3 regions of the Gracilibacillus salinarum genome follow, and region 1 is predicted to be linked to each of the others. Evidence: riboswitches for the same ligand, from Rfam matches in the RefSeq annotation. Region 1 holds a riboswitch; each other region holds the start of a gene.

Region 1 (7,266 bases):
CAGAAAGTAACGGTCGTGCGTAACGAGTAAAATAGCGCCAGAATAAGAAGGCAGAAATTCTTCGAGCCATTCAATGGTATCATTATCAAGATGGTTGGTAGGCTCATCCAAAATCAGTAAATCAGCAGGCTGAATTAATGCTTTGGCGATTGCCACCCGTTTTCGCTGACCTCCTGACAATTGTTCGATCTTTTTGTCAAATGAAGGTACTCCTAATCTGGTCAAAATGGTTTTGGCAATTGTCATGGCATCCCATGCTTGCAGTTGATCCATCTTGTCCTGCATGTTTATGAGCTGCTGTTGCATTTTTTCATTGGCAGGATCTTGCTCCAATGCAAAAACGGCCGCTTCATATTTTCTAAGCGTCACCATGATTTCAGCATCCCCATAATAAATCTGATCTAATACCGTGTCGCCTTCAGCAAGACGAGGCTCCTGATCTAAATATTCAATGTGGTAGTCATTCGGATGATCAATCGTTCCTTGCTCCGCCTGGTCCATGCCTGCCAGTACTTTCAGCAAGGTTGACTTTCCTGTTCCATTGACACCGATCAGTCCAATTCGGTCCTGATCCGTGATCGAAAAGGAAATATGATCAAATAACGATTTGTCACCGTATGTTTTCACAAGTTCTTCTACTTTTAACGTGCGCATTCTATCGATCCTTTCGCCTGTGGTTCATTTGATTGCAAGCTATATTTAAGAGTTGTGACATCTACTTTTTACAATGATGGTGGACCATCTGCGAAAAAGAACTTAGCTGCTGCCAAGTTCTTTTTACAGGATTGGCGATATTAACCTTGCAATCGATTCTTTCGTACGAATCCAGAGTGACCGTTTTTGATACAGTGGCAAGGTTAACGTAGTTACATATTCCATATCTTTCTCAAATTCATCTACCAGCATTTCTGCAAGTGTTTCATTATATAAGAAGGCATTCACCTCAAAATTGAGACGGAAACTCCTCACATCAATATTTGCCGTTCCGATGGAGGCAATCTTACTATCCACTACTATCATTTTAGCATGCAGGAAGCCTTTTTGATAAATATAAACCGTTGCACCGGCTTTTAATAGTTCACCAATATATGAATAGGTTGCCCAATAGACAAACGGATGATCTGGCTTGTTCGGGATCATAATTCGGACATCTACTCCGGAAAGACAAGCTATTCTCAGAGCATCGAGCAGACTTTCATCTGGTATGAAATAAGGGGTTTGTATATACACATACTCTTTTGCTGACATGATCATCTTAATATAACCATGCTTAATTTGCTCCCAGTCTGAATCCGGTCCACTTGAAACAATTTGCATACCGGCGTGTCCCATTGGCACAGCATCGTAATAACGCTCATCATATTCAATATCGTGACGCGAGGCCTGATTCCAGTCTAATATAAAACGAGTCTGTAAATTCTTAACGGCACTTCCCTCAATCCGTAAGTGCGTATCACGCCAATAGCCAAATCTTTTATCCTGTCCAAGGTATTCATCACCAATATTGAAACCACCGATATAGCCTACTTTCCCATCAATAATCACCAATTTCCGGTGGTTACGGTGATTGATTTTAAGATTGACCTTTGGAATTAATGGCGGGAAGAATCCTTCTACCTCTGCACCAGCATGTCGCATTTTGCGGACTAATTTTCTGCTTAATGTTCTCGAACCAAGATCATCATAAAGGAAACGTACTTCCACCCCTTCTTTCGCTTTCCTAATCAATGCTTCTGCAAGTCGGACTCCGAGCTGATCAGACCTTACTATGTAATAAAGTAAATGGATATGGTCTGTCGCTTGTTCGATGTCATCTAATAACGAGTTAAACTTACGATTACCATCTGTAAAAATATTGACTGCATTGTCCTGTGTGAAAATCGCATCATTATTACGCAAATGTAAATAAAATAAATCCTTATAGGAATACAAACGGGGATCATTAATAAAGAAATCACCGTTCTCTATCTCCCGCAATTGGTGCTGCACAGCTTTTTTTACCCCTAATTTACTTTTGGTATCCCAAGTAAAAATCGTTTTGTTGCTTAACTTTCTTCCAAAAATAAGATATAAAATAAATCCAAATATCGGAATGAAGGTTAACACCATGATCCAAGCCCAAGTCGCTGTGGCATTTTTTCGCTCAAGGAAGATGATAGTTAATGATAAGACAATATTAAATACCAACAAAAAACTGATAATGAGCTGGGTAATCGCCAAACGAAAACCTCCTTTTTTAATAAACTCGTCTATTCCTAATATAGCACAATTATGAGCAAGCTAATAGCAATTGCTATTAGCTCAGTCAATACTTAGAGCGTCATCCTCTGCTTGATTTTTTGGCCCTCTTATTTCCAATACGCCATCTTGAAAACTTGCCTTGGCTGTTTTTTTATCGACTGCATATGGTAAGGTGATCGTCCGCTGTTTGCGTTGCTGTCTTCTTTCCTTATGATGATATTGATATGATTGTTGTTGCTGATCGGTTTCCTCTTCCTGTTCAACGGATACAGATATTTGATTGCCTAGCAATTTCAACTTGATCTGTTCTTTTTTTACCCCTGGCAAATCAACACGAACGATCCACTCATCGTCTGTCTCCACAACATCTGCGGGAATCTGTTTTGGCATCTTTACCTGTTCAAAGAAACTGTCAATCGTTTCCATTACATTGCGATTTGGTTTTTCATAAAGGAATGCATCTAGTTTCTTGATAAGATCTTCGCCCCACTCATTCTTTCCACCTTTTTGTGACATGTTCATCCCTCCTGGTCTCTTTACCCACTTTATCCTATGCATAGCGAACGAAAAATGATCATAAAAGGAGACTTCAATTGGTGGGGATTTTTGATCGCCACTGATTGCTGGCGAAGCGTATCGGGGAGTGATCGTCTGTTTATCCCTTGATAAAGTTTATGTTAAACCGCCAAGATTACTGTTCTTCGCAAAATTCTGATAAATTTGTTGACGCTTGGCAATAGATGACTTATAATGTAGACAATTCAATAGATACAAACTCTTATTTCGAGCGGCAGAGGGAATAGGCCCTGCGAAGCCCGGCAACCGTCAATTTTTTTGTTGAAAAGGTGCTAAATCCTACAGGTTTGACCTGAAAGATAAGAGGAGGACTGAACTTACATAAGCAACCTCTTCTTACTCTCGGTGAGAAGAGGTTTTTTTATTAGTTTAAAGGAGGTACATCAATGACAAATCCGTTTCAGTTTCCAGGAAGTGAAACCAATTTATTGCATGGCGGCCAACAAGTTGATCCTGCAACCAATGCACGTGCAGTACCAATCTATCAAACTACTTCTTATGTATTCAACAACACCGAGCATGCCCAAAATCTTTTTGCTCTAGCAGAAATGGGCAATATTTATTCACGTATCATGAATCCAACGGTCGACGTCTTCGAACAGCGTATTGCTTTATTAGAAGATGGCGTTGCAGCTGTTGGCACTGCTTCAGGTGCATCTGCTATTACACTCGCCATTCTGAATCTGGCCAATGCTGGTGATGAAATTGTAGCAGACAGCAATTTGTATGGCGGGACTTACAACCTGTTTAACACAACTTTACCTAAATACGGTATTAACGTGAAGTTCGTCGATGGTACCAATCCTGATAATTTCAGAGATGCGATCACGGACAAGACAAAAGCTGTCTATGGTGAAGTGATTACCAACCCTAGCTTACATGTACTTGATATCGAAGCAGTCGCAGACATCGCTCATGAAAATGGCGTACCACTTATCATCGATAATACCTTTGCTACTCCATATGTGTGCAAACCAATTAGCTGGGGAGCTGACATTGTCGTGCACTCCGCTACCAAATGGATTGGCGGACACGGAACTTCCATCGGTGGGATTGTGGTAGACAGTGGACGATTTAATTGGAATAGTGACCGATTCCCTGGTTTTACCGAACCGGATGATTCGTATAATGGTATTCGCTTCGGAATTGATATTGGGCCACCGGCATTTGCGATTAAACTTCGAGTCCAATTGCTAAGAGATATTGGTCCATCATTAAGCCCGCAGAATGCTTTTTATTTCTTACAAGGTCTTGAAACGTTGCATTTAAGAGTGAAACGTCATAGTGAGAATACCGAAGCTGTTGCGCATTACCTGAAAAATCATCCACAAGTGGAATGGGTTTCTTATCCTGGACTCGAGGATCACCCTTCCCACACATTAGCAAAAAAATATTTTTGTAACCTTTTTGGTTCTATGATCGTCTTTGGTATAAAGGGTGGTAGAGAAACTGGACGAAAAGTGATAGATCATGTACAATTATGGTCTCATGTTGCCAATGTGGGTGATGCGAAATCATTAATTATTCATCCAGCATCCACTACTCACCAGCAATTGTCGAAGGAAGAATTGAAGAAATCTGGTGTTACAGAAGAATTAATTCGCCTTTCTGTAGGTATTGAAACAGCTGAAGATATTATCGCGGACTTAGATCAGGCGATAGCCGTTGCAACAGAGAGCGAACCAACTATTTCAACGGGTGCAGAGAAAGCCATTTCCTGGGCATTATCTTCCCCACTTGCGAGAGAGAATGGCGATATTCGTCCGAAGACCATCGCAGTGGCTGGCTCAATCGAAGAATCGGAAGCACTCAGCAAATTATCTAAATTAGGTTATCACATCACCGAAGCCGATCAAGCAGACGGTGAGATTGATATATTATACATTTTAAATCAAAAAGAAGCAGCTGCTGCTTATACAAACCAAGCCAAAATCATCTGGTTTGCTGAAGGGCAGACAGAACCTGCTGTAAAAGAGAAGGCGGAAGCAAACGGACAAGTCGTTGTCGAGAACAAATGCCCATTTTATGAGGCAGACCGCTTGCGCCGAGGAGAGTAACTCTCCCTGACTATCGTTATTTATCTCCCCAAGATAAATATATATATGTGAGACCGCAGGCCATTCCGGTTTGCGGTCTTATGCTTTTTTATAACGAATTTTCTTAACACGGTCAGATTATATATGATACAATTCGTATCATTTCACAAATTGACTCATTTTCAATCGTTAACATGCATATTCTATAACACATGTTAGCAATCATAAATGGACGGGTATACTTAATAAGGATAAGATTTATAACTGTAGGTGTTGACCATGAGGAAAAAGGTATTAATGCTGGTCGTATTACTGATTGCTGCGATCACGGTGGTTGTTTATTTTAATTGGCCATCAGATCCGCAAGAACATTCAAACACGACCGACGAGACAACAAATAATCAGACAGAATCAGAGGACGAAACCGCTGAAGAGGAACAAACTGAAGAACCAGAAGAAGACAGCTCGATTTCTTCACACGTCCGTGAGGCAGTGATGGAAGCTCTTCATTTCTTCAAAAAAGATGCACATATTGTCGCTATTGGGGATTCGTTGACACAAGGTGTTGGAGACGAGGAAGAAAACGGTGGATATGTTGGTGTCTTAGAAGAGCAGCTTGATAACCAGAGCATTAATGTTTCCATCGATAATTTCGGAAAACGCGGTAATCGTACCGATCATTTATTAAAACGACTGGAACAAGAAGAAATTCAAGATTCCCTTAAAAAAGCTGATACGGTCTTAATTACGATCGGTGCTAATGATATCATGAAAATAATGAAGGATAATTTCGTAAACCTTACGGAGGAACCTTTTATTGAAGGACGAGGACCATACGGAGAACGGCTTACAGCTATTTTTGATAAGATCACGTCATTACAGCCAGATGCCAAGATTTATTTAATTGGTTTTTTCAATCCATTCGAACAATATTTCGGTGAAATTGAAGCATTAAATCAAATCATCACCAGATGGAACAACAAAAGTTTAGAAGTAACCAACCAATTCGAACAGGTGCAATATATACCAATGCAGGACGTTTTTCAGAACGAAACAGAGAATGTTTACGCTGATGATAATTTCCACCCGAATCATCGTGGCTATCAGTTAATTGCGGAACGTGTTATTACCTATCTGGAAAATAACTTACGACAAGCAGAAGAAGAATAAAGGATGACCAACATGGCAGAAAAAAAAGTGAGGAACTGGAGAAAATTATTTATTACGTTAGTATCGATTAACCTGGCTTTGCTTTTGGCAATTGTACTGTTTATTTTCTGGCCAGCTCCGAGTGCTGAAGAGCCGGAACAAGTATTTATTGAGGATGAAGCAGGTGCAGAATTCACCATTCGTTCGAGCAAATCGAATTTGAACGAACTGGTCAATGCATATATCGATAAATTACCGAAGCTTGGCGAGAATATTCAGTATACCGTTAAATTCGATGAACAAGTACATTTAATGGGAACGATTGAGGCTTTTTCAAGTGAAGTTCCCGTCAATATAAAATTCGAACCGCAAGTCCAGCAAAATGGTGACATCATTTTGCAAGCAACCGGAATGTCTCTTGGCTTATTACGGTTACCAGAGGATCGGATTTTGCAATATGTCAGCAGTCGCGTCGAAACACCGGAATGGATTACGATCGATCCTAAAGAAGAACAGATCTACATTGCTGTCACACAAATGAACTTAGACAGCAACTTCCGAGTGCGTGCCCAACAAATTGACCTGGCGAATGACAATATCTCCTTCCGCATTAAAATTCCTAATGCTACTTTGGGGTTATAGCAAGTTTTATGGCCACTTTGACGTGTTTTATGGTCACTTTCGTCTGTTTTATGGCCACTTTTCGATACTTTATGGCCACTTCATGCGGTTTTATGGCCACTTTTCATCATTTTATGGCCACTTCAACAAAAATCCCGCTTCCATCGGAGCGGGATTTCTTTTACAATAAATTATTTTGATACACATAGACAGCTGCTTGTGTGCGGTCCTGCACTTCGAGCTTACTGAGGATGTTGCTGACATGTACTTTCGCTGTTTTCAAAGCGATAAATAGCTGATCAGCAATCTCCTGGTTTGTCTTCCCTTCAGCAATTAACAGCAGGATTTCCATCTCTCTTTTTGTCAGACTGTCATGAAGCGGCACATCATGAGAGGAGGAGAACTTCGCCATCATTTTTGCTGTCACTTCTTTTTCCAATACAGACTCTCCATTATAGGTATCACGAATCGCTCTCGCAATCACGTCTGCCTTGGACGTCTTCAACAGATAGCTGGTGGCGCCTGCTTCTAAGGCAGGATACACTTTGTCATCATCAATAAAACTGGTCACGATTAAGATTTTTGCCTCTGGCCACTTCGCGATAATCTGCCTGGTCGCTTCAATGCCATCCATCCCGTCCAT
Region 2 (7,266 bases), 270 kb from region 1:
GATTGTCTGATCACCATATCGTTGTGATAAGTCATCAATAGAAAGCCATTGCTTAGGAGTGGCTACACCGCCAGGAATGGCAACACGAAGCATAAATTGATAAGCAGGTTCAAGTTTTTGCTTACGTCTCTCATCTCGGATATCACGATCATCCTGCTGGTAACTTCCGTGGAACTTCAGTAACTTTGTATCGTCTTCGGAAATGGCTGAAGTGATAGGATCTTGCAGGCCTTCTTCAATCGTACCTCGTAAATAGCGACTTTCGACTTTCAATTTTTCCATTGGATCTAGATTATTAGAATTGTTTCCCATTGTATTTTCCCCCCTAATACACGTCTCGTTGATATCTCTTCTCTTGTTTTAATTTATTGATGTATTCTGTCGCCTGTTCTTGTGACAGCTTCCCTTGTTCACTGACAATGGCGAGCAGTGCCTCATGAACATCTTTAGCCATTCGTTTCTCATCCCCGCATACGAAGAAATAAGCCCCTGCTTCTAGCCATTCATACAATTGTTGAGCATTTTCCTTCATGCGGTGCTGTACGTAAACTTTCTCCTCAGTATCTCTTGAGAAGGCTACATCCATTTTGCTTAAAAAGCCTTTGTTCAGCCAATTTTGCCAATCAACTTGATAAAGGAAATCAGAGCGGAAATGCTGATCGCCAAAGAATAGCCATGTTTTTCCTTTTAGTTCTAATTCTTCACGTTCTTCAATATAACCTCTAAAAGGCGCAACTCCAGTACCTGGTCCCACCATAATTACCGGTGTTTCTTCATCAAATGGGAATTTGAAATTTGGATTTTTGTGTACATAGACATTTAACTGATCACCTGGCTTGATTCTGTCTGCTATTTCTCCGGAACAAACACCATTGCGATCACGTCCATGTGTATTGTATCGAACTGTTGCAATAGTTAAATGCACTTCATCCTCATTTGCTTTGTAGCTGCTTGAAATCGAATATTGTCTCGCTGGAATCTTACGTAAAATCTGCATAAGTAAAGATGGTTCAAATGGTGCAGGTGGATAATCGATAATTAGATCAAATAAGTCGCGGCCATCGATATACGATTTTACTTGCTCTGGTTCAGCGAGAAGCTTGGTCAGCTTTTCGTTCTCAAAATGTGCTGCCGCTTTCTCCAGCAAGCCTTTCGTTAATCTAGTAATCTCAAATATAGAAGTTAACGCTTCCTGTACAGATCGTATTTCTCCTTGTTTATTAATCGGAATTGTTTGTTCAGGATTCCATTTAAACTCGTTTATAATTTGCTGTACGAGTGTTGGATCATTTTTCGGATAGATAGCTAAGCAATCACCTGGTTCATAGCTTAAATTGGAACCATCTAACGCAATTTCTATATGTCTTGTCTCTTTGTTAGATCCTTGACCGCTAAGTTTAATATTATCTAATACTTCTGCAGTATAAGGATTACTCTTTGAATATATCGGTTGTTCTGCTGGGGTTGGCTCCGTAACGGTAGCATTAGCTCCTGACTCGTTTTCTTGTTTCATGTAGTCGAGTACACCTGCAAACCATTCCTCAGCTAGTTCTTCATAATCGACATCACAATCCACGCGTGGGTGGATTCGTGTAGCTCCTAGCTCCTCGAGTCGTTTGTCAAAATCTTTACCAGTTTGACAGAAATGCTCATAGGATTCGTCCCCTAATGATAAGACGGCAAAGTTCACGTTATCCAATTTTGGCGCTTTTCGACCATGGAGAAATTCATGGAATTGAATCGCATTATCAGGCGGATCTCCTTCGCCGTGGGTTGCTGTAACAATGAATAAGTCTTCTGCTTCTTTTAATTTTTTTGGTTTATAATCGTCCATACAGGAGATGGTAACATCCCTTTGGATTGATTTGAGTTGCCCCGATAATTTCTCCGCAAGCTCTTGGCTGTTACCTGTTTCGGATCCGTAAAGAATCGTTGCCGTTCTCGTTGCCACTGGCTGGGTGGCAGTTTGTTCGGGAGCAGGTGCCGCCTGGCTAGCGTTAGCCTGAGAGGCGGCTAAATATCCTGCTAGCCAATTCTTCTGTGCATCTGTCAATGTTGGGAGCAGCTGATTTAAGATTTCGGTCTGTTTCTGATCAAAGGGACTATTTACTACTTGTAATGTCAACGCGTTCACCTCTTTAAATAATTAATCCGATAGATTTACTTTGTTATAGCCATAAAAAAATAGTTATTTTGCCGACTGCGGAGCAACGTGAAGTCCGCATTCTGTTTTATTGAAATTGGCCCATCTGCCTGCACGTTCATCTTCGTTATCCAATACTTTGGACGTACAAGGTATACAGCCAATGCTCGGATAGTTCTCATCATGAAGTGAGTTGTAAGGTAATTGATGATCTTTAATGTAGTTCCAAACATCATCCCAAGTCCAATGAATTAATGGACATACCTTTACAGATTCGAACCTGTCATCTTTATTAATAAAGTCGGTATTAGCTCTTGAAGGTGATTGAGCTCTTCTCAGACCAGATATCCAGGCTGTCGCTCCACTCAGCACTTCTTCAAGCGGTTTTATCTTACGAATGTAGCAGCATTGATTAGGATCGCGGCTCCATAGGGCGGAACCATATTGTTCCCGCTGTTCGTCGACTGTAAGAGAAGGTTCTTTCATGACGATATCCAGTTTTGGATATTTTTCCTTCACTTCGTCGATTAAATCATAGGTTTCTTGGAAATGGAGACCAGTATCTAAAAATACCAATTTGGCATCTGGTTTCACATTCGCAATCAAATCTATCATTACCATACTCTCAGCACCAAAACTACAAGCATAGACAAGTGAGTCACCATACGTCTGATAAGCCCAATTAAGGATACCTTGTGCACCTTTGGTTGGGTCCGATGCAGATGGTTCCTCATGATTTAAAGGACTGTCGCTATAGTTTGCGTAAGTCAACATGATTGCATCCTCCTTATTAAAAAAACCTTCCTATCGGTCTGTGATAAGAAGGTTGTCAGTGTATCAGCATTCCTTCTTATCTTCCGGTTGCAACATATTCGTTACACCGCAGGATTTGGCACAGTGTTTATTCCATACAACCTGTTGCCGAGATTTCATTGGGCCTGCCCCTCCATCTCTCTGGATAAGAATTCCATTCATTTTCATTTAATAACATAGTAAATGTTATAGCGCTAAATGTCAATACAGATACATGTAAAAATTGTAAAAATCATCATTTGTTTTTGCTTATTCGATCTGTTTCGTGGACTGCTGCAGTTTCTGGAAACTTGTAATACCAGTTTGTATTAAGCTCTATCAGGGTGTTTGATTAATGATTCCAAGGCATCTTTAACAGTTTGAAATACTTGTTTATTTTTTAATTTTTCACTAAGCAATGAGGAGTGCATGGCTGATTGACTTCTTATTCCAGTAAATATTATCGTCAAACCAATTAGCTCCATCAGTTGTACCGTATAAAAAAGGTTATAGATACCAGAGTCGGTTACAGTTTTTATCCCAGTAAAATCAAAAATCACGTAATCCATTTTCGTTTCTGCAATGTGATGGATAGTAGTGTTGATTAAAAGTATTGTCTTGTTATCATCCAGTGTACCAATTAACGGACAAATATCAATATCATCGTCCACTTTTATAATAGGTACGGGAAGGTCTTGTGCATGTTTATTGTCTGAACGAGGAGGCAGAGATTCCTGGTGAGAATCAAGATAGCCATGGATAAACCCTGCATTGTAAAACAAAATGATTTCATCTATTGTTTTTCTTATGCCATCATATTCGTAATTGGGGAATTTGTGCAACATTTTCTCCTCCAATAAGTGCTGAATAATATGGGCGCTAATATAAGGAAAACAATCGATCATCTGCAGGAAAATACGTTGATCTGTTATAACATGCCCTTTTTTATATCCGATTTCTTTTATATTGTCTAAAACAGCTTCCCCTGTCGTAATAGGTAACTTCTTACTGATTAAGTAGATTAGACTTTGCAACAGAACAGTCAGCTGTTCTGATTGTTGATGATCGTTAAGTGACGAGACAATTAGTTGCCTCTTATCTTTCATCCAGTTTGAAACCTGTTCTTTTGATACGGGTGAGGTCACATATTGCACTCCTTTCTGTAGAAACGTGCGTTTGGTTTTGTATTGGTAAACGGCGACAAAACGTTGTCTATCCTAAAAAAAATAGCATCACTTACTAGTTTATAAGATTAAAAGAATATTTAAAGTGGTATATTTATATATACCTTATAAGGAGCGATAGATGATGAATCAGAACTTGGAGAGTATAAAGGTGACTTTAGATGTTGTTTGTGGAAAATGGAAAGCAGTTATTTTGTTAACCCTTTATGAGGAAGGTACTTTACGTTTTGGTGAATTAAAGAAGCAGATCCCGTTAATCAATCATCAGACGTTGATCAAACAGCTAAAAGAATTAGAAAACGATAGGTTAATCAAGAAGAAGTCCTATCAGGTTGTACCTCCCAAAGTAGAATATTCATTAACAGACTATGGACAAAGTATCAAAGGTTTATTATATAAAATGATAGAATGGGGGGAGCAGCACAGCGAGCAGAACAAAACACCTTCCTGAGGAATAATGTCGACATTCCCATTTATGTAATCTAACAAAATGAGTGATCAAGATAAATGTAACAATTTATAAGTAATACAGCGTAGAAGCAAACTGCGCAGCAACTTTAGCGATAGATCATTTTGAAATAGATAATGTGCAGGGATACCGCTCCGTCCAACCACTCCGCGTCCTGCGGGGCACGGCTGGAGCTAGGCAACTACCCGAATTACTTCACTGCTGCCTTGCACCGAGAAAGCCTACTTCGAAGCGTTACTAGTAGACGCAGGTGCAGACGTAGTGGATCTCCAGCACCTGCACAATCCCGCGGGAGTCTCCGTGGTTGGCCTACGCTAATATTTAGGCTCTACAACTGATGTAGGTTGTAGTATTTTTGAGTGTTATTCATAAACGTTCATCCTACACTACTACTAGAATAATGCCTAGAACTGTTGCTTTTGATTATTGCAATCGTTGTAGCACTTCCCTTAAGCGTAGGAAATAGGCGGAGACTCCTCATGCCTCAGCGCGAGCTGAAGATCCACTTGGTAAAGAAAAGAATTTTCTTTACCAAGTTAGCTGAAGCCGTGCCCACAGGACGCGGAGCCTATTTCCGGAGCTTTGCCAAGCACATTAAAAATATCAAAATGACCAAATCGAAATAAAATGTTTTCCTATTCATATGATCACGCTTTTTCTAGATCTGTTTTAGAACTTACTTCGCAGTATATCCATACTACATAAATGCAAAGCCGAGTGTAATACGAACAAATGAGAATTCGTGTTACACTCGGCTTTTGTTGTGTCTGGAATTTTTCTCCCGACTCTATTTGTCTACTTATCTATTGCAGGATTTCTTCTACTTTTGCCAATGCCTCCGGTGATAGTTCGATGCCAGACGCTTGCACATTCTCTTCAATTTGTTCTGGTCGGCTTGCCCCTATTAATGCGCTGGATACGTTCGGTTGGCGAAGAATCCATGCAATAGCTAATTGGGCAAGTGATAGGTTTTCGTTGGCTGCGACATTTTTTAACGCTTCGACACGCTCTAAGTTATCATCCGTCAACTTACGAGATAGATTTATGTTGTCCTGCGCGGCTCGGCTATCGGACGGGATAGACGCTCCTTTTTTGTATTTGCCGGTTAAGATCCCCTGCGCTAAAGGAGAAAAAACGACTTGGCCGATGCCGTGCTTTTCACTGACCGGAATAATTTCTTGTTCAATATTACGGTGGAGCATACTGTAATTTGGCTGGTTGACCACAATACGATCTAAAAGTTTCTGATCAGCCAAATGGATGGCTTCTGTCATTTGCTCTGCTGTCCATTCACTGACGCCAATATATAAAACCTTACCTTGCCGTATCAAATCATCCAATGCTCGTAATGTCTCTTCAATCGGTGTGTCTGGATGATAGCGATGACAATAGTAAAGGTCGACGTAATCCAAACCTAATCGCTGCAAACTGGCATCGCATTGCTCCATAATGTGTTTACGTGACAAGCCTTGATCATTGGGACCATCTCCCATTTTCCCAAATACTTTGGTTGCAAGAACATAGGAACTGCGCGGGTATTTACGTAATGCTCTCCCTACGACTTTTTCTGCCTCTCCCCGCATGTAAACATTGGCAGTATCAAAGAAATTGATCCCGAGTTCATACGCCTTATCAATAGATGCCTCGGCATTCTTTTCAGCTACATAACCCCCGTATGTAAGCCAGCTGCCTAAACTTATTTCACTCACCTTCAGTCCAGTATTGCCTAAATGTCGATATTGCATGGAAATACCTCCTAATATTAAGCGTTTACATTATTATAAAAGATAGTTGAATAAGTTGCGAATAATCTGATCCTTTACTTGAAATTATTTTATTAATAATAATTTCATATAATCCTGTAATTTCCAATCGTTTATGATATATTTAGCTTGAATATATAGTGATCACGGAGGTTTTTTAGTGGGATTCTGGATATGGTTTCTGCTTTGGATATTAACTTGGTCTGGTGCGATTTGGCTGGAATGGTGGCATGGATCGGTTGCTATCACATATTTGCTATTAATGATGGCGTTGTTTTTTGCTGTTTTTTTCTTTACCTCTATGGGCGAAAGAGTTTTCGGGGTTCTCTGGTTTGTTCTGATTGTAATTGTTTCAGTTGCGTTTATATGGCCGGTTAATGCCGTTTTTAATCCTTTTGTCTTACTAATGTTCTGTTTCATTCTAGCTATTATGATAAGGCGAGCAGAGGGCTGGTCCTTATACTTATTGGTTGCCGCGTGGTTACTGGCGTTATTTGGCCTGCATATACAATATAGTTCAACATCTATTATTCTATTTTTCTTATTATTGAGTACGTCTTTATTCCTCTTTGTTTATTATTACAAACAACATGTAGTGGATCAACATGACATATCTTTACGTTATCAAGCATTGCTGCAAACGTATCGACAACTAAAGCGTGACTCTGTTGCGAAAGAACAATGGACTCGACAGCAGGAAAGGGTCTTTATTGGCAGGGAGATTCATGATCGTGTCGGGCACACCCTTACAAATCTGTTAATGCAAATTGAAATATTACGTTTGCAAAATGATAACAAAGATTTAGAGCAACTAAAACAATTAACTCAAGAAAGTTTATCTGAAACAAGGAAAGCAGTAAGGGCATTGCAAGATGATAATGAGACCGGCTTAGCAGCTATTCTTCATCTTATTCG
Region 3 (7,266 bases), 970 kb from region 1:
TTGTTAACTAAATATGGTATTGGATTAATTACCGGGTTCGCTTGTTATCTATGGCTGCCGGTCGACGATATGTTTAAGTTCACATTATTAATCGGTTTTATCTTACCCACGCCTGCATCGGTATTGCCCTATGCGATCATGTTTGGCTATAACCAACGAATGGTTGGTACTGCTTCTAACCTGACAATGATGATTAGTTTTGTGTTAATCTGGTGCATCGTGAATATTGTAGTTTAATAGGTTCGTGGAATAATGAAATCCGGAGGTGAAGAGGATGAAACAAAAGCGTATTATTTTCATTACTGGTGCGACAAAAGGAATAGGACGTAACATGGCGATTTATTTTGCCAAGAGAAACTATATTGTAGTAGGAGCAGGCCGTGATGAACAGTTGTTGAATGAAGTTAGACAGCAGCTCCTGATGTATTCGGAAGAACATCGTATGGTAGCCATGGATGTGACGAACCTGGAGGAGGTTCATACTACGCTATCTTATGTATTGGACACTTTTGGCAAGATTGATGTATGGATTAATAATGCTGGATCTTTTCATGCAATAGGACCAACATGGGAAGTGAACCCTAATGACTTCACGCAGGATATGATGACGAATGTGATAGGGACGTATTATTGCACTTCGGTTATTACACCAGTTATGATCGATCAACAAGCTGGTAAGATCGTTAACCTTGTCGGTGCTGGTACGTTTACAGATTTTCCTTATGGAAATGGTTATAGTACATCAAATACGGCTATTGCAAGATTCACAGAAAATTTAGCAGCTGAATTAATGGATACAAATGTAGAAGTATATGCTTTCGATCCGGGCTTGAATGATACCGATATGACCAAGCATATAAGAGTTAGTGAAGAAGGGAAACGGTATTTATCAAAGGTTAGTGGATGGTTTGCCGAAGAGAAAAATGTGTCATGTGAAGCAGCACCTGCTTGGATAGAGAGAATAGTAGATGGTCAAGTAGTCGCATTTCAAGGCAGAATTATTTCTGTTTATGATGAACCGGAACAGCTACTCGAAACCCTGAAGAAAAACGAGGCGAAATACCGGTTGTTAAGATAGTGTCTCAAAAGTAACTAGTGAGGTGTTGTACATGTTTGATTTAACGGTTATGGAATGGATTATTATTATTTTTTCTGCTTTATTAATTGGGTTTGCCAAAGCGGGTGTAGCAAGTATGGGAATTCTGGTAGTTACCATATTTATGATGCTTTTCCCTGCGCGTGAGTCAATAGGCATATTGCTGCCATTGCTTATCGTTGGTGATTTATTCGCGGTGATCTATTATCGCAGAAACGTTGTATGGCGATATTTATTTTCCCTTGTTCCTTGGGTATTGATCGGAATACTGCTTGGATATGGTGTATTATTTTTCATTAGCAGTTCACAATTAAAGCCATTGATTGGGGTACTAGTACTTGCATTAATTGTCTTACATATAAGTCGTGAGAAAATGGGTGAGCGGTTCGTGGAACTGCTCCCAGAATCCAGGCTCTTTACTTTCCTAATGGGGATAACAGCTGGTTTTGCCACTATGATTGGTAATGCGGCTGGAGGGGTTATGGCGATTTATCTGATTGTGAAAGGGTTACCGAAGAAAGAATTCGTCGGTACCGGCGCATGGTTCTTCTTATTTGTGAATCTAGTGAAATTACCTTTTTATTTATCATTAGGAATCGTTACATGGGAAACATTATCGTTTAACAGTAAGCTTATCCCAGCCATCATTATTGGGGCGCTAATAGGAGTTAAGGTAATCAAAATCATGCCGCAAAAAGTGTTTCAAGTACTTGTATTAGTATTTGCTGCATTGGGTGCTATTCGGTTGATCATGGGATAAGGGTGACTGGGCGGATTATGATAGGATTTTTTAACAACGGAAAAGCTCTACGTAGTGAAAATTTAGTATTACTAAGTAAAAGAAAAACTCGGCATTCGCTAATAGATGAAGCGAATGCCGAGTTTTTTCATAAGTCAAGAAAGTATAAATTTTAGGCTATATGATGTTCGCTGACAGAAACGGCCACGTCAGGCTCCAGCGCCCAGAGACTAGGCGACTTCGCGAAATCGCCCTACGATAAGTCATTATCGATTCGCAAGCTCACCGTGATTCCTTTATCTCAGTTGATTCGCTCCACTTGCTACGTCTCTAAACGGGCGCTTGCGCCTTTGTTCATGTATCCAGTATGTCTTGGATTATTTTGAAATTGATTCTTTCACACTTGCTTTCAGACTGTTGGTGATGTCTGCTAGTAAATCGTTGACGTCTTCTACCCCTACCGATAAGCGGAATAATCGATCACTGATACCTCTGGCTTCTCTTTCATGTGGAGGCATTGCTGCGTGTGACATGGTGGCCGGATGGGACAAAATTGACTCGACTGCACCTAAACTGACAGCGAAGACAGGTATTGTCATATTGCTTACAAATTGTTCTGGATCGATTTGTTCGTGTAAAGTAAACGAAAGTACAGCTCCTGCGCTTGTAGATTGGCTGGCATGGATGTCTGCTCCAGGATGGTTCTTCAATCCAGGATAATAGACATGTTCAATGCCTTCGAGTTCTGTTAAGTTAGATGCAATTTTTTCTGCTGAACTGGCGCTTTTTTGAAAACGTGGTTCTAAGGTTTTCATTCCTTGCAGTAATTGATAACAATCCTTTGCACCTAAGATAGCGCCGTACGTATTTTGGACAAATTTCAGTCTGCCAGCGAGTTCTTCGCTTTTTGTCACAGCTAAGCCCGCTACAATATCACTGTGTCCGGATAAGAATTTTGTAGCACTGTGTAACACGATATCGACACCTAAGTCTAAAGGCTGCTGATATAAAGGTGTCATAAAAGTATTATCCAAATAAGTGAAACAGTCGTTTTCTTTCGCTAATGATACAACAGCACGAATATCTGTTATCTGTAATAAAGGATTAGCGGGTGTTTCGATGTATATCACTTTCGTGTTTGGCTGGATTGCTTCTTCCACCTCTATTATATTTGTCATGTCGACAAATGTATGATCAATCGAAAATTGCGCTAATAATTTGGTGACAAACCTGAAGGTACCACCATATACATCTTTACTGATGACTATATGATCTCCTGTTTCTAACAGCATAAAGGCAGAAGATATAGCCGCCATTCCGGAAGAGAACGCAAAGCCGGCAATTCCATTCTCCAACTTGGCAATCGTTGCTTCAAGCTGATCACGAGTTGGATTACCTGAGCGGCTGTAATCATATGGACCGAATTCGTGTAACTCTTGCTGGTGGTAAGTGGAAGATACATAGATTGGCGGATTTACTGCTCCTGTATATTTTTCATGATATCCTTGCTGATTTCCTCCATGTGCTAGTAACGTTTCTTTTTTATGTGTCATTTATTTCCCTCCTAATGCTTGGTCTAAATCTGCTTTAAGGTCTTCGATATTCTCAATCCCTACGGAAAAACGTAGTAATGTGTCGCTAATTCCACGACGCTCTAATTCATCTTTGGGGATATCCGCATGTGTCTGGGTGGTTGGATAGGTGATGAAACTCTCCACACCACCGAGACTTTCGGCAAAAGAAATGACTTTTAATTGTTCGAGAAATGGTGCAATTAAACTGTTATCAGTAACCCGAAAACTGATCATTGCTCCTTTGCCTGGATATAAGACATCATTCACTTGACTGTGCTCCCGCAGGAAAGCTGCTAAAATCTGAGCGTTTTGTTGTTGACGTTCTAAACGTAACGTGAGGGTTTTCATACCTCTAATCAGTAACATACTATCCAGGGGAGATAACACGGCTCCTATCGCATTATGTAAATAGAAGAGCTTCTCGCCAAGTTCATGGTCCTTGACGACGACAAGTCCAGCTAAGACATCGTTATGCCCGCCAAGGTACTTCGTTGCAGAATGTATTACTATATCTGCACCTTCCGTCAATGGCTGCTGTAAGTATGGCGTATAGAACGTATTATCGACAATTAACAGGACATCATGCTTTTTGGCAATGGCAGCCATATACTGGATGTCAATCTCCATTAATAATGGATTAGTTGGAGTTTCGATAAAGATTGCTTTCGTATTTTGGGTGATATGTCGTTCCATATTCTCTGGACTGACATATACTGGTGTAACACGATAAGATTGCTGCAAGTGTTGAAATAATCGGTAACTGCCACCGTATATGTCTTCCGTTACGAGAATCTCGTCTCCATGTTTAAATAAGGAGAACACTAATTGGATGGCCGCCATACCTGAAGAACAGGCAAATCCTTGAACGCCTTTCTCCAGTGACGCAATTGCTTCTTCGACAATTTCCCGTGTGGGGTTGGCGGTACGCGTATAATCGTATCCAGTCGACTGTCCAAGCGTTGGATGCTGATACGCAGTAGATAAATAGATTGGTGCTTCTACTGCACCTGTTCGTGGATCTTTTCTGTTGCCAATTTGGGCAAGAATAGTTTCAATTTGATTCATATTATGTACATCCTTTCTATAAATAAAAAAAGAGGTCTTCGATAAGTAGAAGACCTCCTTTATATCAGGCAGCATTCTCTTATCTTTGGCAAAAACCATCTGGAATTAGCACCATACAATATGCTTGCTGGTTGCTGAGGTATCATCGGGCCAGTCCCTAAACCTCTCTTGATAAGATTATATTTTTAATGGAAAATTAATACATTAATTGTACCTTATTTAGGAAGAAATTACAACAGTAATACAAAAAAATATTTTTATGGAATCCATTGACAATCCTTGTTCTATCTATTATAGTAAGTACAACACAAATTCAGTGGAAAATTATGAAAATAGTATAGCATCTTATCGAGAGAGAAGGAGGGAACTGGCCCTGTGAATTCTCAGCAACAGGCTTTATACGCACTGTGCTAAATCCAGCAGGTATATCTTGACAGATAAGTGGAACAGCCTCCTACTTCATCGTCAAGTAGGATTTTTTATAGGTATTAATCCGAGTTTTCAGATGGGTAATAGTGTAATAGTAATAAAATTTGACAGACAATAGCTGAAAGTTGGGATGAAAGATGTTAACGATAGTAGCGGTTTTAGCTGCATGTTTGTTTGCTTTTAATATTGGAGCAAGCGGATCAGCAGCAAGTATGAGTATTGCTTATGGATCAAAAGTAATAAAAAAGCGGAAGCATGCATTATGGATTGCTGGAGCAGGTGCCATAACAGGTGCTGTTTTAGGAGGAGAGCATGTAACGAAGACGCTCGGTAAAGGAATTATTCCGGAATCAATATTGGATGTGAAAGTAGCCTGTATTATATTAGTCGTATCTGCTTTCACATTACTCATTACAAATTACATCGGCATCCCGCTATCAACTAGTGAAGTGACTGTAGGAGCTATTATTGGTGTTGGGATAAGCTATCAACAATTGCATTTCCAGAACATATTGATGATTGTTTCATTCTGGTTGATTGTTCCTTTAGCAGCTTTTTTGATCACATTATGCTTAGAAAAATTAAGAAATAAAATTGCCAAACGATTTACGATTCGGCCACCGGTAAAGGTATTAGCCTTTTTATTGATTATAACTGGTGCGATCGAAGCAGTTGCAGCCGGAATGAATAATGTTGCAAATGCATTAGGCCCGCTAGTGGGGGCAGGTATTGCATCTATGGAAACAGGCTTACCATTAATGGCGCTAGTTGTAGCGTTGGGAAGTATTTTTTTCGGTGGCAGAGTGATCGAAACCAACGCAAAAAAGATTACTTCCTTGTCACTGGGAAATGGTGTTGTCATTTCAGGAGCTACTGGTGGACTCGTCATTGGTGCTTCGTTACTCGGTATTCCGATTCCGATGACACAGGTAACGACATCCGCGATTGTAGGTATTGGAGCAAGCAAAGATGTTTCCTCCGTTTGGAAGCAAAAGGTGATTCATCAAATTGCGAAAGTATGGGTCACTTCACCGATTGTCTCTCTAGTTATCTCTTTTATATTGACAGAGATTCTTGTACAACAAAGTTTTGAACAGGTCGTATTAGTAGTATTAGCGATCGTAGCAACTTATATTTTAGTAAGATACAGAGAAAAACCTGCAAAAGCAATGACAGGAAAAGGATGGGATCAACATGGGGAAAGTGTATTTAGTGGGAGCCGGACCAGGAGATGAAGAATTAATTACAGTAAAAGGCGTTCGAGCGATTAAAGAAGCAGATGTGATTCTGTATGATCGACTCGTTAATCATTCATTATTAGATTATGCCAAAGCAGATGCTGAACTGATTTTTTGTGGAAAGATGCCTCGAAAACATGGATTGATACAAGAAAAAATAAACGAGCAATTGATTTACCATGCCGGAAAAGGAAAAACGGTTACGAGATTAAAAGGAGGGGACCCCTTTATCTTCGGACGTGGAGGGGAAGAAGCACTGCATTTAGAAGAACATCAAATAGCGTACGAGGTAGTGCCAGGCATTACGTCTGCTATAAGTGCTGCTGCTTATGCAGGGATCCCGCTTACCCACAGGACAATCAGCGGTTCAGTCAGCTTTATCAATGGTTCTGATCCAGATGGAAAAACCGATGAAGAATGGCGTCACTTAGCACTGGGTGCTGATACACTTTGTTTTTATATGGGTGTGAGAAAATTTCCGATTATTTGTGAGAAATTAATGCAAGCTGGTCTGAAAGAAACAACGCCAGTATCGATCATTCACTGGGGAACATTCTCGCATCAAAAATCAATTGTAGCTGATTTGATTACGGTATCTGACAGGTTAGATGAGATTAGTAATCCGTCAATGATAGTAGTTGGGGAAGTCGTACGATTAAGAGAAAAAATCCGTTGGTTTGAAGAACAGAAGGAATCGATTCAATCTTTCAGTTAAAAAGGATGACTAGTGATTTTATCATTACTAGTCATTTTTTTGATAAGTCAAGAAAGTATAAATTTTGGGCTATATGATGTTCGCTGACAGAAACGGCCACGTCCGGCTCCAGCGCCCAGAGACTAGGCGACTTCGCGAAATCGCCCTACGATAAGTCATCATCGAATCGCAAGCTCACCGTGATTCCTTTATCTCAGTTGATTCGCTCCACTCGCTACGCCTCTAAACGGGCGCTTGCGCCTTTGTTCTGCATTTCTAAGTTGTTCCTGGTCTTTATCCCAGTTCCATGTTGGATTTAGTCTTTCAATTAGCTGCTGGAGCTGTGCTTCTGTTAAATCCTGTTGACCGGTGGAATGATTAAGATAGGACTTTAATTCCCATTCTCCGCCTTTCTTATTTTCGAGTGCTTT

What was found. A riboswitch is a leader RNA that binds a small molecule or an ion and turns the genes downstream of it on or off. The one in region 1 is predicted to bind S-adenosylmethionine.
Region 2: it holds a riboswitch for S-adenosylmethionine, as region 1 does, so the genes downstream of both, MUN87_RS10985 (phosphoadenylyl-sulfate reductase) here and MUN87_RS09795 (PLP-dependent aspartate aminotransferase family protein) in region 1, are expected to answer to the same signal.
Region 3: it holds a riboswitch for S-adenosylmethionine, as region 1 does, so the genes downstream of both, cysP (sulfate permease) here and MUN87_RS09795 (PLP-dependent aspartate aminotransferase family protein) in region 1, are expected to answer to the same signal.

The regions. Positions count from the first base shown of each region.
Region 1 covers NZ_CP095071.1:2,106,485-2,113,750, forward strand. Annotated here, with positions in the region: gene MUN87_RS09780 (ABC-F family ATP-binding cassette domain-containing protein) at 1-654, opposite strand, end outside; gene cls (cardiolipin synthase) at 778-2,220, opposite strand; gene MUN87_RS09790 (Hsp20/alpha crystallin family protein) at 2,302-2,757, opposite strand; SAM riboswitch class I at 3,017-3,123, shown strand; gene MUN87_RS09795 (PLP-dependent aspartate aminotransferase family protein) at 3,204-4,874, shown strand; gene MUN87_RS09800 (SGNH/GDSL hydrolase family protein) at 5,133-6,023, shown strand; gene MUN87_RS09805 (YpmS family protein) at 6,036-6,644, shown strand; gene MUN87_RS09810 (response regulator transcription factor) at 6,805-7,266, opposite strand, start outside.
Region 2 covers NZ_CP095071.1:2,377,174-2,384,439, reverse strand. Annotated here, with positions in the region: gene cysI (assimilatory sulfite reductase (NADPH) hemoprotein subunit) at 1-312, opposite strand, end outside; gene MUN87_RS10990 (assimilatory sulfite reductase (NADPH) flavoprotein subunit) at 326-2,125, opposite strand; gene MUN87_RS10985 (phosphoadenylyl-sulfate reductase) at 2,189-2,917, opposite strand; SAM riboswitch class I at 2,991-3,108, opposite strand; gene MUN87_RS10980 (STAS domain-containing protein) at 3,265-4,080, opposite strand; gene MUN87_RS10975 (winged helix-turn-helix transcriptional regulator) at 4,241-4,570, shown strand; gene MUN87_RS10970 (aldo/keto reductase family protein) at 5,392-6,333, opposite strand; gene MUN87_RS10965 (sensor histidine kinase) at 6,512-7,266, shown strand, end outside.
Region 3 covers NZ_CP095071.1:1,132,194-1,139,459, reverse strand. Annotated here, with positions in the region: gene MUN87_RS05615 (AEC family transporter) at 1-237, shown strand, start outside; gene MUN87_RS05610 (SDR family NAD(P)-dependent oxidoreductase) at 275-1,078, shown strand; gene MUN87_RS05605 (sulfite exporter TauE/SafE family protein) at 1,110-1,856, shown strand; gene MUN87_RS05600 (aminotransferase class I/II-fold pyridoxal phosphate-dependent enzyme) at 2,213-3,388, opposite strand; gene MUN87_RS05595 (methionine biosynthesis PLP-dependent protein) at 3,389-4,474, opposite strand; SAM riboswitch class I at 4,551-4,652, opposite strand; SAM riboswitch class I at 4,817-4,918, shown strand; gene cysP (sulfate permease) at 5,041-6,138, shown strand; gene cobA (uroporphyrinogen-III C-methyltransferase) at 6,098-6,856, shown strand; gene MUN87_RS05580 (hypothetical protein) at 7,045-7,266, opposite strand, start outside.